DNA from 3 places in the Vibrio sp. ED004 genome. Region 2 is predicted to be linked to each of the others. Evidence: predicted binding sites of a transcription regulator. Region 2 holds the regulator's gene; each other region holds the start of a gene.
The links. Region 2 encodes PurR, which represses purine synthesis genes. Its sites were predicted from a motif close to TNANGNAAACGTTTNCNTNA; they were not measured.

Region 1 (5,632 bases), 830 kb from region 2:
CTGGTACGTTGAATACCTTTTCCATCACGTATTTCCACTCATTACCGTGAGGTCTCACTCGTCCAAATACTTGATGTGTGATCAGATGTGCCAGTTCATGAGGCACCACCTCGTTAATGAAGGCATCCTCATTTTCGGCGAAGAGTACATGGTTGAGCTTAATTTCATTGAGCTGAAGGTAGGCCTTTCCCGCTGCTTTGCCTCTTAACTTGTAAGTGATTGTTGGACATGGGAATTCACGAGAGAAATGTTGATTAGCGATAGCTAGGCACTCGGCCAATTTCTTATTTACTCGATGTTGTTGCGGGGTGTAAGACAAACGTTGTTAACTCCAAAAAAAGGCCTCAGCGTTTAAGCTAAGGCCTCATCATAACATTGCTCGTTATTCTGGCGATAATTTATAGGTGGTGATTCTTCTTGATGATTTCGTGATAGGCATGCCATGTACCATAACCAAGCAGCGGCATGGTGACGATCATACCAATGCCGTAGGTTGCAAAGCCCACCAGAATACCGGCACAAATAATACTTGCCCACACCACCATTGCTGGGATATTGGATTTCACGGCATTGAAGCTAGTGAAGATTGCGCTCATTACATCCACGCGTCTCTCCATCATCAATGGGATAGAAAATGCTGAGATGCTGAAGATTAAGCTGGCGATAACAAATCCAATCACAGAACCCGTGATCAAGAAGGGCGCAAACTCTGCCAATGGAGCGCCTTGGACTGATGGGTACAAAGCATGCAACAGAGCGGCGATACGCATCCAGAATATCATCGCGACCATTAATACAATCGCAAAGGCCCATTGATGAGTCGAGTTGCGAGTAATGGCTTTCATTGAATGGAATAGGCTGGCGTTGTGTCCTTTTTCTCTTTCCCAGGCTGCGTCATACAAGCCCAGAGCAAGAAAAGGTCCTATCAGCATGTACACGATCAGGCTTGGCATTACGACCAAATGTGTTCCTTGCCATTGGACAAGCTGAACAATGGCGATTGCCGCTCCCATAAAGCACAAACCGTAAAATGCGCTGATTAATGGCATTCTTACTAAGTCATGCAGAGCAAGTGACAACCAATGAAAGGGTGCGGAAATACTGATTTGGTTGCAAGGAATGGTACGAGCGTAATCCTTATCGCTGACCTTGTGTTTTTTATCGTTCAGTTCGGATGGGTGCGCGGTACGAGGCATAGATCCCCCTAGTTAAATAACGTCCTAGTTATAATTCCATAAGGCTCATCGATGTGGCGTGTGTGAGAGTTATGGTGCTGAGCTAAATTGCTCTTTGTCATCCCAGTTTTTGTTCTAGCGTGCATTTAACGAGCGTTATCAGACTGAATTAATTTAAGTTAAATGTGAGCTTGATCGCCTAGGAGTTACCTTAACTATTGTCAGTAGTGTTAGAAAACACAAATTATCGGCGGCTTTTTATACTTAGTGGTTAACGGTAAAGAAGGGCGTGAAAGAAGGGTGTTGCGAGTAAAAGTTTGGTAAGTACATAAAAATAAAGCCCTTACTAAGCAGTAAGGGCTTTAAAGAAACAAATCGCAGTGGCTAAATTATTTTAGGCCAGCGAAGTCTGCAAGGATTGCTGCTTTGTCAGTCGCTTCCCAAGGGAACTCTTCACGACCGAAGTGACCGTATGCTGCAGTCTGCTTGTAGATAGGCTGAAGAAGGTTCAGCATTTCTTGAAGACCGTATGGACGTAGGTCGAAGTTTTGACGAACAGCTTCAATGATGATTTCGTGAGCTACTTTCTCAGTACCAAACGTTTCAACCATGATAGATGTTGGATCTGCAACACCGATAGCGTAAGACAGTTGAATCTCACAACGGTCAGCCATGCCAGCAGCAACGATGTTTTTCGCAACGTAACGTGCTGCGTAAGCTGCAGAACGATCAACTTTTGATGGATCTTTACCAGAGAAAGCACCGCCACCGTGACGAGCTGCGCCGCCGTAGGTATCAACGATGATCTTACGACCTGTTAGACCACAGTCACCCATTGGTCCACCGATTACGAAACGGCCTGTTGGGTTGATGAAGAAGTTAGTGTCTTTGTTGATCCACTCTGATGGTAGTACTGGCTTGATGATCTCTTCCATTACTGCTTCACGTAGATCCGGAGTTGTTACTGAATCACAGTGTTGAGTAGAAAGAACAACAGCATCGATACCAACGATTTTACCTTGGTCGTACTGGAATGTTACTTGAGATTTCGCATCTGGGCGAAGGAAGTCAAGTTTGCCGCTCTTACGTACTTCAGCTTGCTTCTTAACAAGAAGGTGAGAGTAAGTAATTGGAGCAGGCATTAGAATTGGTGTTTCGTTAGTCGCGTAACCAAACATGATGCCTTGGTCACCAGCGCCTTGCTCTTTAGGATCAGCTTTATCAACACCTTGGTTGATGTCTGGAGACTGCTTACCAATTGTGTTTAGAACGGCACAAGAGTCAGCGTCAAAGCCCATATCAGAATGAACGTAACCAATTTCACGTACTGTTTCACGAGTGATTTCTTCGATATCAACCCATGCAGACGTTGTTACTTCACCGCCAACCATAACCATGCCGGTTTTTACGTAAGTCTCACAAGCAACACGTGCTTTTGGATCTTGTTCCAAGATGGCATCAAGAACAGCATCAGAGATTTGGTCTGCAATTTTATCTGGATGGCCTTCTGAAACAGATTCAGAAGTGAATAGGTGCTTAGCCATGAGAGCTCCACTTTTAGGTTTTGGTGTAAATAGTTTTATGGCGTCGCAAGCTAGGAAGCGCCGCCATTAAATACAGTATATTTTGTAGGTGTTTCTACATCTAGACGGCTATTCTAAATTCCAGCGGTCGAATTACAAGCTCTTTTTTATGATATGTCATAACTAAACGTTTGCGTATCGTTTGAGATAAGCCGTTGCTAAGTGATGTAAATGATCGAAAATTGCGAAAAATGACCGTTAAAATGCCAGTAAAACGTTTGCAGTCGCTATAGTCGTTTGAGAGAATACCCGCGCTAATAAAAATGAAAACTTTAGCATCAATCTCTTTTTTAAATCGCTTATGTATCCAGGAGCAGACATGCCTTCTCGTAAAGATCTAGCCAATGCAATCCGCGCACTTAGCATGGACGGTGTTCAACAAGCAAATTCAGGCCACCCAGGCGCACCTATGGGCATGGCTGACATCGCTGAAGTTCTTTGGCGTGGCCACTTGAACCACAACCCAGCAAACCCAGAGTGGGCTGACCGCGACCGTTTTATCCTGTCTAACGGCCATGGTTCAATGCTGATTTACTCTCTGCTTCACCTTGCAGGTTACGAGCTTTCAATTGAAGACCTTAAAAACTTCCGTCAACTGCACTCTAAGACTCCAGGTCACCCAGAGTACGGTTACGCTCCTGGTATCGAGACAACGACGGGTCCTCTAGGTCAAGGCATCACTAACGCTGTTGGTATGGCAATGGCTGAGAAAGCACTGGCTGCACAGTTCAACAAAGAAGGCCACGACATCGTAGACCACTACACTTATGCATTCATGGGTGATGGCTGTCTGATGGAAGGTATCTCTCACGAAGCATGTTCTCTAGCAGGTACGCTAGGTCTTGGTAAGCTGGTTGCTTTCTGGGATGACAACGGCATCTCTATCGATGGTGAAGTTGAAGGTTGGTTCTCTGACGATACACCTAAGCGTTTTGAAGCATATGGCTGGCACGTAATCCCAGCGGTAGATGGTCACGATTCTGATGCTATCAATGCTGCGATTGAAGCGGCTAAAGCGGATCCTCGTCCAACGCTTATCTGTACTAAAACTATCATCGGTTTTGGTTCTCCAAACAAAGCGGGTACGCACGACTGTCACGGTGCTCCGCTAGGCGCTGATGAAATCACAGCAACTAAAGCAGCATTGGGTTGGGAACACGGTCCTTTCGAAATTCCAGCTGATATCGCAGCTGAATGGAATGCGAAAGAAGCAGGTGCAGCGAAAGAAGCAGCGTGGAATGCTAAGTTTGACGCATACGCAGCGGCTTACCCAGAGCTAGCAGCAGAATTCAAACGTCGTACTAACGGTGAACTTCCAGCTGAGTGGGAAGAAAAAGCAAACGCAATCATTGCTGATCTTCAAGCTAACCCAGCAAACATCGCTTCACGTAAAGCATCTCAAAACGCACTAGAAGCGTTTGGTCAAATGCTTCCAGAATTCATGGGCGGCTCTGCTGACCTTGCGCCTTCTAACCTAACTATGTGGTCGGGTTCTAAGTCTCTTGAAGCAACTGACTTCTCTGGTAACTACATCCACTACGGTGTACGTGAATTCGGTATGACGGCTATCATGAACGGTATCGCTCTGCACGGTGGTTTCGTACCATACGGTGCAACATTCCTAATGTTCATGGAATACGCGCGTAACGCAATGCGTATGGCTGCTCTGATGAAAGTTCAGAACATCCAAGTTTACACGCACGACTCTATCGGCCTAGGCGAAGATGGTCCTACTCACCAACCGGTTGAGCAGATCGCTTCTCTACGTCTGACTCCAAACATGAGCACATGGCGTCCATGTGACCAAGTTGAATCTGCAGTGGCTTGGAAACTGGCTATTGAGCGTAAAGATGGTCCTTCATCTCTAATCTTCTCTCGTCAAAACCTTGCACAACAAGATCGTAACGCTGAGCAAGTCGCTAACATCGCTAAGGGTGGTTACATCCTGAAAGATTGTGAAGGCAAGCCTGAGCTAATCATCATTGCAACAGGTTCTGAAGTTGAGCTAGCGGTTAGCGCTGCGGCTGAACTAACGGCTGAAGGTAAAGCAGTACGCGTAGTATCTATGCCTGCAACTGACGCGTTCGACAAACAAGACGCTGAATACCGTGAGTCTGTACTTCCATCTGACGTTACTGCTCGTATCGCAGTAGAAGCTGGCATCGCTGACTTCTGGTACAAGTACGTTGGTTTCGGTGGCAAGATCATCGGTATGACAACGTTCGGCGAATCTGCACCAGCTGGCGAGCTATTCAAGATGTTCGGTTTCACTACTGAAAACGTAGTAAACACAGCGAAAGAGCTTCTTGCTTAATCATTGACTGATGGCCTTGTGCTAACAGTTAAATGCAGGAAAAAACCGAGCGCTGAGCTCGGTTTTTTGTATCTGGGATTTGTTTTCTCCTAGACTAATCCCTACAAGCAGCAGATCAAACTGTCCTAGGTAGACCGAGTTATTCAAGTAATGCCTTTTGGGTAGGATTCAGTTATCATCTGTTGCACGAAATTTTGGTTAGATGTACGGAACTATGCTAAAAGTCGCGATAAACGGATTTGGAAGAATAGGGCGTAATGTATTACGCGCTGTTTATGAAAGTGGCAAAAGCCAACAAATCAAAGTAGTAGCTGTCAATGAGCTTGCTCAGCCTGATGCTATGGCTCACCTATTGCAGTACGACACCAGTCACGGCCGCTTCGGTAAGAAGATCTCCAACGACCAAGAGCACATCTATGTCCATCACGGCATTGGTGCGGAAGATAAAGGTGAGTTTGATACGATTCGTATCTTGCACCTCGCTGATATTGAGTTGTTGCCTTGGCGTGATCTTGAGGTGGACATTGTACTCGACTGTACCGGTGTTTACGGTTGCCGAG
Region 2 (5,632 bases):
CGCTCACTGTGTAACCTTCGTTCTGGAAATATCCAACCAGTTTACTGCGGGTTACCACATCATCTTCTACGACTAATACGTGATAGCTCATCTACACCACTTTTCTTATTTAATAGTTTCAGTAACTATTCTATTCATAACTAGTAACAATTCTAGTGTTACAGAAGATAAAAGCCAGAAAGATGAATCTTTTTTGATACAAGACAATCTTAAACCTTGCTATTTATCGCCCATCGCAATTCAATATAGGCATTACTACTAACGAGTAACTTTGCGTTTCGCAAATAACCTTGTTATTCAGCCTTGGTGTTTATATCCCAAATCACTTGACGATATTGAGTATACAAACGCCGCAAGACTAAATCAGGATCCAAGAAATGAAAGATACGAAAGCGTTCAACGAGCAAAGAGCAGAAATCTACTGGTGGCTATCAAGCTTATTCGCCAAAGAGCTCACTCAAGAAGAACTCGATCACTACCACTCTGTTGAGATTCGTTCTTTCCTAACTGGTTTAGGTGAAAATGAAACACTAAAGCCAGCGATTGATAGCTTAGTTGACGCACTAAACCGTCTTCAAATACGTGAAGATGCTCAACTGGAACTGTCTGCTGACTTTTGTGACCTTTTCTTAAAGACAGATAAACATGGTGCCCTTCCATACGCTTCTATGTACATCGGTGAGACTGGCCTATTAAACGATAAGCCTGCAAAAGAGATGGAAGAGATCATGGCTAAACACAATTTAGTGGTTAACCAAGACCTGAAAGAGCCAGCAGACCACATTGCTATCGAACTCGACTTCCTTGGTAACTTGATCATTCGTTCTAACGAAACAGATCTTGAAGAAGAGCTAGAGAAGTCTTTTGCTGTTCAACAGCATTTTATCGAGCAACAACTCCTAACTTGGGTACCAAAATTCAACGTTAAATGTCATGACGTTGATGAATTCGGTTTCTACGCTTCAGTCTCATCTCTGCTACTCGCATTCTGTCAGTTGGACACTCAATATTTAGCTGGTGAATAGCTTATTGGGCGACTAAGTAAATAAATTCAGTAGAATGTGACAATTCACCCGGATTTCTGGGTGAATTTTATTGCGAGTAATTTCTAGTCAGTCTAAAATTGTGACCGCAAACGATAAAATATGAAACATTCACGAAATGCTATGCTTATTAAAGTTCAGAGCATTTCGGTGTTAAGACAAGCCGCTCATAGCGGTTTTTTGTTTTTTAGCACTTTAGTACCCAAAGAGCCCTACAAATTTAAGCTCTTAGTTAGGTAGCTTAACGGCTACTTCATTCCGTACTTTGGGAAAGTAGCTTCTAATAGGATAAAACCATGGCCACTATAAAAGATGTCGCTCGCTTAGCCGGCGTATCAACAACAACCGTTTCTCACGTAATCAACAAAACACGTTTTGTTGCAGAAGCGACTCAAGAAAAAGTAAACAAAGCCGTAGATGAACTGAACTATGCACCAAGCGCGGTTGCTCGTAGTTTGAAGTGCAATACAACACGCACTATCGGCATGCTTGTTACTCAATCAACCAACCTATTCTTCTCTGAAGTTATCGATGGTGTTGAGAGTTACTGCTACCGTCAAGGTTACACTTTGATTCTGTGTAACACGGGTGGTATCTATGAGAAGCAACGTGACTACATTCGAATGCTTGCAGAGAAACGTGTAGATGGCATCTTAGTTATGTGTTCAGACCTAACTGAAGAACTAAGAGAGATGTTAGATCGTCACGCTGACATCCCTAAAGTGATTATGGACTGGGGCCCAGAGAGTTCTCAAGCTGACAAGATCATCGATAACTCTGAAGAAGGTGGCTACCTAGCAACCAAATACCTTATTGAGCGCGGTCACTCTAAGATTGCTTGTTTAAGTGGCCACTTAGACAAAGCGGCCTGTGTAGAACGTATCGCAGGTTACAAACGCGCACTCAACGAAGCTAAGATTACTGCTGATGACAACATGATCATTGAAGGTAACTTCGAGTGTGATACTGCTGTTCTTGCTGCAGAGCAAATCGTAGAAATGAAAGATCGCCCAACAGCGGTATTCTGTTTCAACGATACAATGGCGCTGGGCTTAATGAGCCGACTGCAAGAAAAAGGCATCCGTATCCCTGAAGATATCTCAGTGATCGGTTACGACAACATCGAACTGGCTGAGTACTTCTCTCCACCGTTAACAACGGTTCACCAACCTAAACGTCGTGTTGGTAAAAATGCATTCGAGATTTTATTAGAACGTATAAAAGACAAAGATCACGAGAAACGAGTCTTCGAAATGCACCCTGAGATTGTTGAACGAAGTACAGTTAAAACGTTAAATTAATTGATAAAACGAGTTTTATTTCATTAAGCGCACCTTTGGGTGCGCTTTTTTTATCAACAACTATAATGAACCTATATGCACAACAGAAAGATCATTAATTGAAGCAATATCACATTTTGAAATAACAAGTGTGAGCCTCATTCAACAAAAACTTTATTCTATTCAATCAGTCACGCACAGGGCAAACCACTTGAAAAAGTGGGACGCAAAGCTTCCGGCCTAAACCACTCGTTGGTATGGTAGCGGGGTTACCGATGGCAAAATGCAGTAACTACTGACAATTTAGTAATTTACAGCCTATTGACAATTTAATTGCAACATTTTGCTAATCTCTCGGACCTGCTTATTTGGTGGCGTAGTTCAAATACACCGAGATAAATAACATGGATAAACCGATACTAAAGGACTCAATGAAGTTATTTGAGCCCCTAGGAAAAATTAAGTCACGCTCAATGTTTGGTGGATTCGGTCTTTTTGCTGATGACACTATGTTTGCTCTGGTTGTTAATGACCAGTTGCATATACGGGCAGACAAATGCACAACGAAGCAATTCGAACAACAAGGGTTTCAACCGTACGTCTACAAAAAACGTGGTTTCCCTGTCGTTACTAAATATTTCGCTTTACCTGAAGGCCTGTGGCAAGACCAAGAGAAGATCTTGGAACTCGCAACGACGTCTCTGGGTTTCGCTAAAGAAGAAAAAGCTGAACAGTCTTCTGCTAAGCCAACTCGACTCAAAGATCTGCCGAATCTTCGACTCGCTACTGAGCGTATGTTGAAAAAAGCAGGAATCGATTCCGTTGAACGTTTATATGAATCTGGCTCTGTAAACGCCTTTAACGCCATCAAGGAATCGCATGCGTCCTCTGTCAGTATTGAATTACTGTGGGCGCTAGAAGGTGCGATCAATGGAACACATTGGTCTGTTATACCGCAGCAGCGTCGTGAAGAGCTTATCAATCGCGTCAATTAACTTTGTCAGTTCAAACTATCTATATAACTAAGCCGCATTTCTGCGGCTTTTTTTATATCTGCTGAAAGTTAATCTATGCTTTGCCTGTCTATCTATACTAATGGTATGCATTGAAAATTAGAGGAAGTATCAATGAGTAAGAAAATGATATTGGGTATTGTGTTAGTCGTAACCATCATCTTGTTAGGCGTCAATTTTGGCCAGTACCTAACGCTTGAAAACGCCAAGGCCCAACAAGCCGTTTTGAATGACTACATTGACAGCAACTTTATTGCCGCCGCTGCTATCTATTTTATCGCGTACGTAATGATCACTGCTTTCTCAATTCCTGGCGCTGCAGTCGTCACGCTCTTAGGGGCAGCACTGTTTGGCTTCTGGAACAGTTTACTGCTGGTATCTTTCGCAAGCGCTATTGGTGCGACCCTCGCCTTCCTGAGTAGCCGTTACCTGTTACGTGATTGGATCCAAACCAAATTTGGTGACAAATTAGCGACAATTAACAAGGGCGTAGAAAAAGACGGGGCATTTTACTTATTCTCGCTTCGCCTGATTCCTGTATTCCCATTTTTCCTTATCAATCTACTGATGGGGTTAACCCCAATGTCAGTTTCTCGTTACTACATTACGAGCCAAATAGGCATGCTACCTGGTACGGCTGTTTTCTTGAATGCTGGTACTCAACTCGCAGAAATTGATTCACTTTCAGGTATCGTTTCACCTTCAGTACTACTATCGTTTGCATTGTTGGGTGTATTCCCAATTATTGCCAAATGGTTGATGAGCAAGTTTCGCTCAACACCTGTCGCTGACTAACGTGTATAGCTGAATAACGTATATAGTTGACTAACACCTAAAGCCGAATGAGGTTCTATCTCAATGAAAATCTTCAGTGCATCGAATCCAACAGAAGCCCATATCATCTGTGGATTGTTAGAAAGTGAGAATATTGCGTGTGAAGTCCGTGGTGAAGGTTTGTTTGGTTTAAAAGGGGAGATCCCATTTACCGAAGAAACTGACCCTTACGTATGGCTATATGAGCCAGAATTAGCCAGTAAAGCTCGCACTATTGTCAATGACTACCAAAAACAACAAGATTCGATCATCTATGAAGAGTGGCGTTGTGGTGAGTGTCATGAAGTCAATGAAGCTCAATTCGGTTCTTGTTGGCAATGTGGCGCAGCCTCTCCTGAATAATATCTCACGACGACAACCTGAGATTTAGTCAGATACCTCCTTCAAATAAAACGGGAAGCTAAGTTAGCTTCCCGTTTTATTTGAATTCAATTTGATACTCGGCTCAGAGAATGAACCTAAAAGATCACTGGATTTGCTTTTGGATAAACTCGATAGAATGTTGATTGAATTCTTCAGGGTTTTCAACATTACACACGTGACCGCAGTTTGCGATTTCAACTAGTTCACTCGACTCATGCGCCTCAACCATTTCTTTAACGGGCTTGATGAACATGTAATCACGTTCTCCCATCAAGTAGAGAGTCGGGATTGGTAGCTCCCTATCTTTGAAATACTTCATCAGAGGGTTTACGTCAGCCGTCAGGATGAACCAGCGTTTAAACTCTTTTTGACATAGCTTTTTGGCTTCGCGGATAAACAAGTGGCGCGATTCTTTCTGGCTTTTCTGCGGCATCACAATGTAAGCAAACAGGCTATAAAGCCACATGTAAGGAATGATGTGCTTACTCAGGTTACCGAGTTTGACCAATACTTGCGAACGAGTGTTGAGTTTGGTTACCGCCCCACCAAGTACCATTGAGCGAACACGACCTGCTGCGAGCTCTGCAACGTTGCGAACGATAATCGTCCCAAGAGACATGCCCACAAAGTGTGCTGAACGGATTTTGAGGTGATCTAACACTTTAAGAATATCGAGCGTGACCGATTTGAACGTATAGCGATTCGAAATCAGCTCTTTAAGTATGTTGTCTGATTTACCATGTCCTCTCAGATCAATGAGAAGCAAGTTGAAGTGCTGCTTATACGCTTTGATCTGCTTAAACCAGATAGAGGAGCTGCCTCCTGCGCCATGCACAAATACAACCCACTCATCGCTCGTAGGGTGAGTAAATGTTTTATGAAATAATAAACTCTCAGACATACCTATCGCTTTAATTATTAAAATGGAGCTATGCCTCATCACGAGGCGATGACTAAGGATATCACGCAATTAAGAACTTTAAGTGATAATAGTGTCAAACCTGTCATTAGTCATGTGAATACCAACCTCACCTTTTCTACCTGACTAAAATGAGTTTGCAAGCTTTGTCTTTATAAACGTGATGTGATCTGACCAGAA
Region 3 (5,632 bases), 910 kb from region 2:
GTTGAACTTCAGCAATGATGTTGGTCTTTGGCAGACGAACCAATAGGTTAAGGTCACGGTAGCCAGAATCAGCAGGAGATTTGAATTTGTTTTTCAATTTGACAACATCTGCTTCACGGCTTAGCGCTTCGTAGACTTCAACCAAGCTCTCTACATCGTTTGCGATGATAGTGGCACGAGCTAAGTCGGTAATTCTTGTGACGTCGCCATCCAGTTCCAATTCGATTTTCTCTTCCGCACGAGCTTGAGATTTAACGCCAGAAAATAGCGCCTCAGAATTCGTTAGTAGGGCAGTACTTTTACAAATAGTTTCTAGCTCGGCTTGGCCTTGGTGTGCTTTGCTGTACAGAATGTCGAAGTCGGTGTAGGGCTGAGTCGGACGCGAGTCGAATGCTTTGATACCGTATAGGCCGCTTAGGCTGTGACGGAATACGTTTGACGATACTTGATTTTGCGCAGGTGTGCGCGTTTGATCGGTTGAACTTGTTGAAACAGGTGCTGCTGCGAATGCAGGCGCTCGGCTCAATACTAAAAGCATTAGGGCCGTCGTACGGAGAAATACACTCATTCAAACTCCAAAATACAAGGTTACAAAAACGGGTAGTCAAAAGGGGTAACCAGTAACGCATAAGAGTAAAAATAGCTTAACTAAACTCACTACATATTAAATGGGGCTAGCTAAGGCAGAAACCAACTCTAACGTTTAATATTGCTTTAAAATGTGAACATATAGACAAATAATTCAAGCATTTGTTCCTCGGTTTTAAGAATTTTGAACTCAGCCAGTGTTTAACTTTTAGTGAGACCAACGATGAACTTTAAACCAAGGTAAGGTTGCTCTTACCTCTCTATACTGTACCCTTGCATTATGACTGTTTAACATGAACGAAAGATGAATAATCCTGAATTTTGGCACAATAAATGGGCAGCCAACCAAATAGGCTTCCACCTTGAAGATGTAAACCCACTTCTGATTGAATTTTGGGAAAAGACGGAACCTAGCTACGAGAAGAGTGTGTTCGTGCCTCTATGTGGTAAGAGTGAAGATCTGATTTGGTTAGCGGCGAAGCATGAAGATGTTCAAGGTGTCGAATTAAGCCAGATTGCGGTTCGCGCATTTTTTGCAGAGCATCTTTACACGCCGACTGTGACTCAAATTAGTGGTCAGCATGAGCTTTATCAATTCGATGAACTTAATATTTATACGGGTGATTATTTCTCAGCACCGATTCAGCCTGTAGACATTATCTATGATCGTGCCTCTTTGGTAGCTTTACCTGCTGACATGCGTGTGCAGTATGTAGAGTGCTTGAAGCAACGGTTAAAGCCGGGCGGCAAGATCTTACTTGTGACATTAGATTACGCTCAGAACGAGATGGCAGGACCTCCGTTTAGCGTACCTAAGTTAGAGATCGAACAGTTGTTCTCAGGTTATAAGATCACACTGTTGAATCAAGATATCGCAGACGATGAACATCCTAAGATTGCCAAGAAAGGCTTATCTCGATTTAGTGAAGAAGTGTATTTGATTGAGTCTGAATCTTAAACTCAACTAGCTCTCAAGTGAAAAAACTATTTCAATATAAAAAATGATACCAACAAAAAGACGGGCTTAGTAGCCCGTCTTTTTTATTGTTCAGATTTGAAGTTGTGATTGTTGAGAATTAAATAGCTGTCTAGTAAATCACTTTTACTTTTGAAGCACTCTCAATAGCATCTTCAATCGCTGTTTCAGTGCTCTTACGACGAGTCAACGCCACACCTAGACGACGGCGACCATCGATGTCAGGCTTACCAAACAAACGAACTTGCGTTTGTGGTGCGTCTAGCGCCTCTGTAAGACCTTCGAAACGAATGTTGTTTGAAGTGCCTTGGCCTAAGATAACGGCAGATGCACACGGACCATATTGAGTAATTGACTTAATCGGCATGCCAGTAAATGCGCGAACGTGTAGCGCGAATTCAGAGGAATCTTGAGACATTAAAGTCACTAAGCCAGTATCGTGTGGGCGAGGGGATACTTCGTTGAAGATAACATGGTCGCCTTTAACGAACAGTTCCACACCAAAGATACCGTGACCGCCCAGTGCGTTAACGACTTGCTCTGCAGTGTATTGCGCCGCTTTTAGTGCGTTGTCTGACATTAATTGCGGTTGCCATGATTCACGGTAATCACCGTCTTCTTGGCGGTGACCGATAGGCGCGCAGAAATGAACACCATCAACAGCACGAACAGTCAGCAGCGTGATTTCGTAATCAAAATCGATAAAGCCTTCAACGATCACACGACCAGCGCCAGTGCGACCACCTTCTTGTGCGTAATCCCAAGACTTTTGAATATCGTCTTGTGTTTTAATAACGCTTTGGCCTTTGCCTGATGAACTCATAACAGGCTTAACCACACAAGGCATACCTACGAATTCTACCGCTGCTGAGAAATCTTCAAATGTGTCCGCGAAGCGATATGGAGATGTGCTCAGTTTTAACTCTTCAGCCGCTAGACGACGGATACCTTCTCGGTTCATCGTCAACTTAGTCGCGTTCGCTGTGGGAACGACATTTAGGCCTTGCGCTTCCATCTCTACCAGCTTGCTGGTGGCAATAGCTTCGATTTCTGGAACCACATAATCTGGTTTTTCTAGCTCAATGATAGCTTGAAGCGCATCACCATCTAACATGTCTAATACATGGCTACGGTGCGCAACTTGCATTGCTGGTGCGTCTGCATAACGGTCACAAGCAATAACTTCTAAACCTAAACGTTGGCACTCGATAGCAACTTCTTTTCCTAGTTCACCTGAACCTAATAGAAGTACACGAGTAGCATTTTCACGAGTAGCAGTACCAAACATAGAAATTCCTTCCGATCTTTTGAACGATTGATTGAAAACGGGGTGATCATACTTATTTAAATGACAAAAGCAAACGTTTGCGCAACTTGTGGCGTTAATTACAAGCATAAAAAAAGCAGCCCCGTTAAATAGAGCTGCTTATTTAAATTTTTGTTAACTAGATGTACTTAGATTGCTAAGTAAGTCACTGGAATGTCGGGATTAATCGCTTCTAATGTAGATTGCGTATCCGCTAGGTGACTGATGCTACCTTCAGCAATTTCAACCAAAGCTGCACTTTCAATTTGTTCAAAATCGAAGCCAGCTAACATAAGTTGAATTAATGCCACTTGTAGAGGTGGCAGGCTCGGGTTGAACGCCGCGTTTTCAGCGTAAGCACCAGTGAAAATTTCACCCGTTGTTAGCTGTAGTGATACACCACTTAGGTTTTTGGTGTAAGGCGCATGGCTACGGTTAAGTGCTGCTAGTGCTTCTACAACAATAGGAGTTGTTTCTTCAGTCGTGTACTTATGGTCAAGCTCTGACATTAAGCCAGTTGTGATACCAAGATCGGCAGGGCCGAATGAGTCTGGCAGGTATTCTTGTAGTGACATCTCATCGCGTTGTGGAAGCTGAACTTTAAGCTCTTTCGCTGTGGTCAGTTCGTTCATAAACTGACGACAGTGACCACAAGGACTGAAGTTGATGGTGATATCTGAGATACCTTGCTCGCCTTTCATCCATGCATGGCTGATTGCAGATTGTTCAGCGTGCACGGTTTGGCCAAGTTGCGCACCAGCGATTTCAAGGTTTGCGCCAAAGTACAAAGTACCAGACAAACCACGAACGATTGCACCAACGTAAAAGTCAGATAATGGAGCGTATGAATACGCAGCAGCAAAAGGAAGTAGTGCAATACGTAGTTCGTCATCCGCTAAACCACTTGCTTGAAGCAGGGTAGAGAACTGTTCTGGAGACAATGTCGCGTCAAAGTTGTCTGCTAATACGATGTCACTCAAAAGCGCTTTCATTGATGATGGAGCACTTTCCAGCGCCAGGGTAATACGACTGTTCATGTTGAATCCTTAATTGACCTTAGGCTTTAAGTTTATGCAATGCTCAGGAATTTTCTGTGATAAAGATCACTATTGAATTGTTGCTGTTACATTGGTTTGCATAATTAGAGTGAGGTCACACTTGAAATCGATTACAAGAGCCATTTATACAGCTGATATCGCACTTATTGCTCGTAAAAGACCGTGACTTGACTGCTATTGCTAAATAAATGCGAATAAAAAGCCCAAGCAGACACTGTAATCAACAGCATTCTGGTTGGGCTGAACGGCGTAGTGATCGTTTAGGTTAAGAATAGAACCAAATCACAACTGAAAACACACTAGGTGCAATGATTGAGGTGATAACGCCACAGAGCACCAAAGCCAACGAACTGAATGCTGCATCTTCTTGGTTCTTTTCCGCACAGGTCGCGGTCCCCAGAGCATGAGAAACCGTACCCATGGTTAAACCTCTGGCAATTGGGCTCTTAATACCAATCAGATTATAGATAGGGTAAGCAAAGATCGCACCGAACAGACCTACGATCAAAACCAATATTGCGGCAATGGCTGCCTCACCACCTAAATGGCTCGATACTTCCATCGCAATCGGCGTCGTCACTGATTTACCTAACAGGCTCGCAATTAAGCTAAGGTCGGCTTTAAAAGCAACCGCAATGATTGCTGTTGTGGTCATCGACATCACACTGCCTAAGGTGCAGGCAAAGGTAATAATGCGCCAGTTAGCTCGAATTTGAGGCAATTGCTCGTAAAGAGGGTAAGCAAGAGCCACAACCGCAGGCTGAAGCATGTAAGTGATCCAAGTGTTGTCTGCGTAGTAAGTCTCGAAAGGCACTTTGAAGAACAACAGAATTGGAATAATGATGCCAATGCTGATCAGTAACGGGTTACACAGTGGTGAGTTCACTTTTTGGCTAACCCAGCGAGCAAACAGGAACACCACGATGGTCAGTAGAATCCACATGATTATTTACCTCTCGAAAGCAAGCGGTCTAAGAACCATGATAAAGACACCAATACGATGAGCGTGCCACCAACGGCACTCGCCATGATTGGCAATGCATTGGCAATAAGCATGTCGAAATGATCCATTAACCCAACACTAATTGGGACGAACAATAAGATCATCAAACGAATAATCAGACTGGCACCGGGTTGTACCCAGTGTGATGGAACAATACCTATCACCATGGCAGTAAACAGAATCAACATGCCAAAAATACTGCCTGGAATTGAGGTCTCTAGATATTGTTGTAACGCGTTACCTGCAGTGAGAGCACCTATGATTAAGGTGAAGGAGATTAAGCAGTAAACGAGTTTGATCAATCTTTCTTTCAAAGTGTCACATCTCTTGATAATGAATTAACTAGCTAGCTTTTCTACGTACTGATAAACCGCTTTCAAGATAGCCATTTTCTTCTCGTCACTTTCGTTTTCATGTGCGAGGTTTTCTAGATTCAGCATGTACTCTTCTAAGCGACTCTCGTAAAACTCACGACAATGGTTCGCCCATTTTAGTTGCTCAGCTTCATCAAGTGTCCATGGGAAATGACGAGCGCGGTAACGGAACAACAACGGTTTAATGCGTTCGTCGCTGAAAGTGATGTCCAAAGCGGCCAAGTTGTTCGGGTCAGTTTCACGAATGATGTTCATCGCGGTCTTATCTGCCGGAGAGAAGAAGCCATCGTAAAGGTGTGTGTCTACATCATCGCTTTTTTCGTATTC

Region 1: a site for PurR is predicted at 2,878-2,897, ahead of metK (methionine adenosyltransferase). Genes of this name have one in related genera too.
Region 3: a site for PurR is predicted at 2,918-2,937, ahead of purT (formate-dependent phosphoribosylglycinamide formyltransferase). Genes of this name have one in related genera too.

The regions. Positions count from the first base shown of each region.
Region 1 covers NZ_CP066149.1:1,245,433-1,251,064, reverse strand. Annotated here, with positions in the region: gene ITG10_RS05405 (SprT family zinc-dependent metalloprotease) at 1-319, opposite strand, end outside; gene ITG10_RS05400 (DUF2189 domain-containing protein) at 399-1,196, opposite strand; gene metK (methionine adenosyltransferase) at 1,565-2,719, opposite strand; gene tkt (transketolase) at 3,078-5,072, shown strand; gene epd (erythrose-4-phosphate dehydrogenase) at 5,287-5,632, shown strand, end outside.
Region 2 covers NZ_CP066149.1:416,363-421,994, forward strand. Annotated here, with positions in the region: gene torR (two-component system response regulator TorR) at 1-91, opposite strand, end outside; gene torD (molecular chaperone TorD) at 378-1,025, shown strand; gene purR (HTH-type transcriptional repressor PurR) at 1,340-2,344, shown strand; cyclic di-GMP riboswitch class I at 2,515-2,600, shown strand; gene ITG10_RS01755 (TfoX/Sxy family DNA transformation protein) at 2,728-3,318, shown strand; gene ITG10_RS01760 (TVP38/TMEM64 family protein) at 3,451-4,131, shown strand; gene ITG10_RS01765 (DUF2007 domain-containing protein) at 4,195-4,512, shown strand; gene ITG10_RS01770 (alpha/beta fold hydrolase) at 4,637-5,434, opposite strand.
Region 3 covers NZ_CP066149.1:3,365,807-3,371,438, forward strand. Annotated here, with positions in the region: gene ITG10_RS15150 (RelA/SpoT domain-containing protein) at 1-568, opposite strand, end outside; gene ITG10_RS15155 (thiopurine S-methyltransferase) at 893-1,546, shown strand; gene purT (formate-dependent phosphoribosylglycinamide formyltransferase) at 1,677-2,852, opposite strand; gene cdd (cytidine deaminase) at 3,020-3,907, opposite strand; gene ITG10_RS15170 (LrgB family protein) at 4,194-4,871, opposite strand; gene ITG10_RS15175 (CidA/LrgA family protein) at 4,874-5,245, opposite strand; gene sbcB (exodeoxyribonuclease I) at 5,270-5,632, opposite strand, start outside.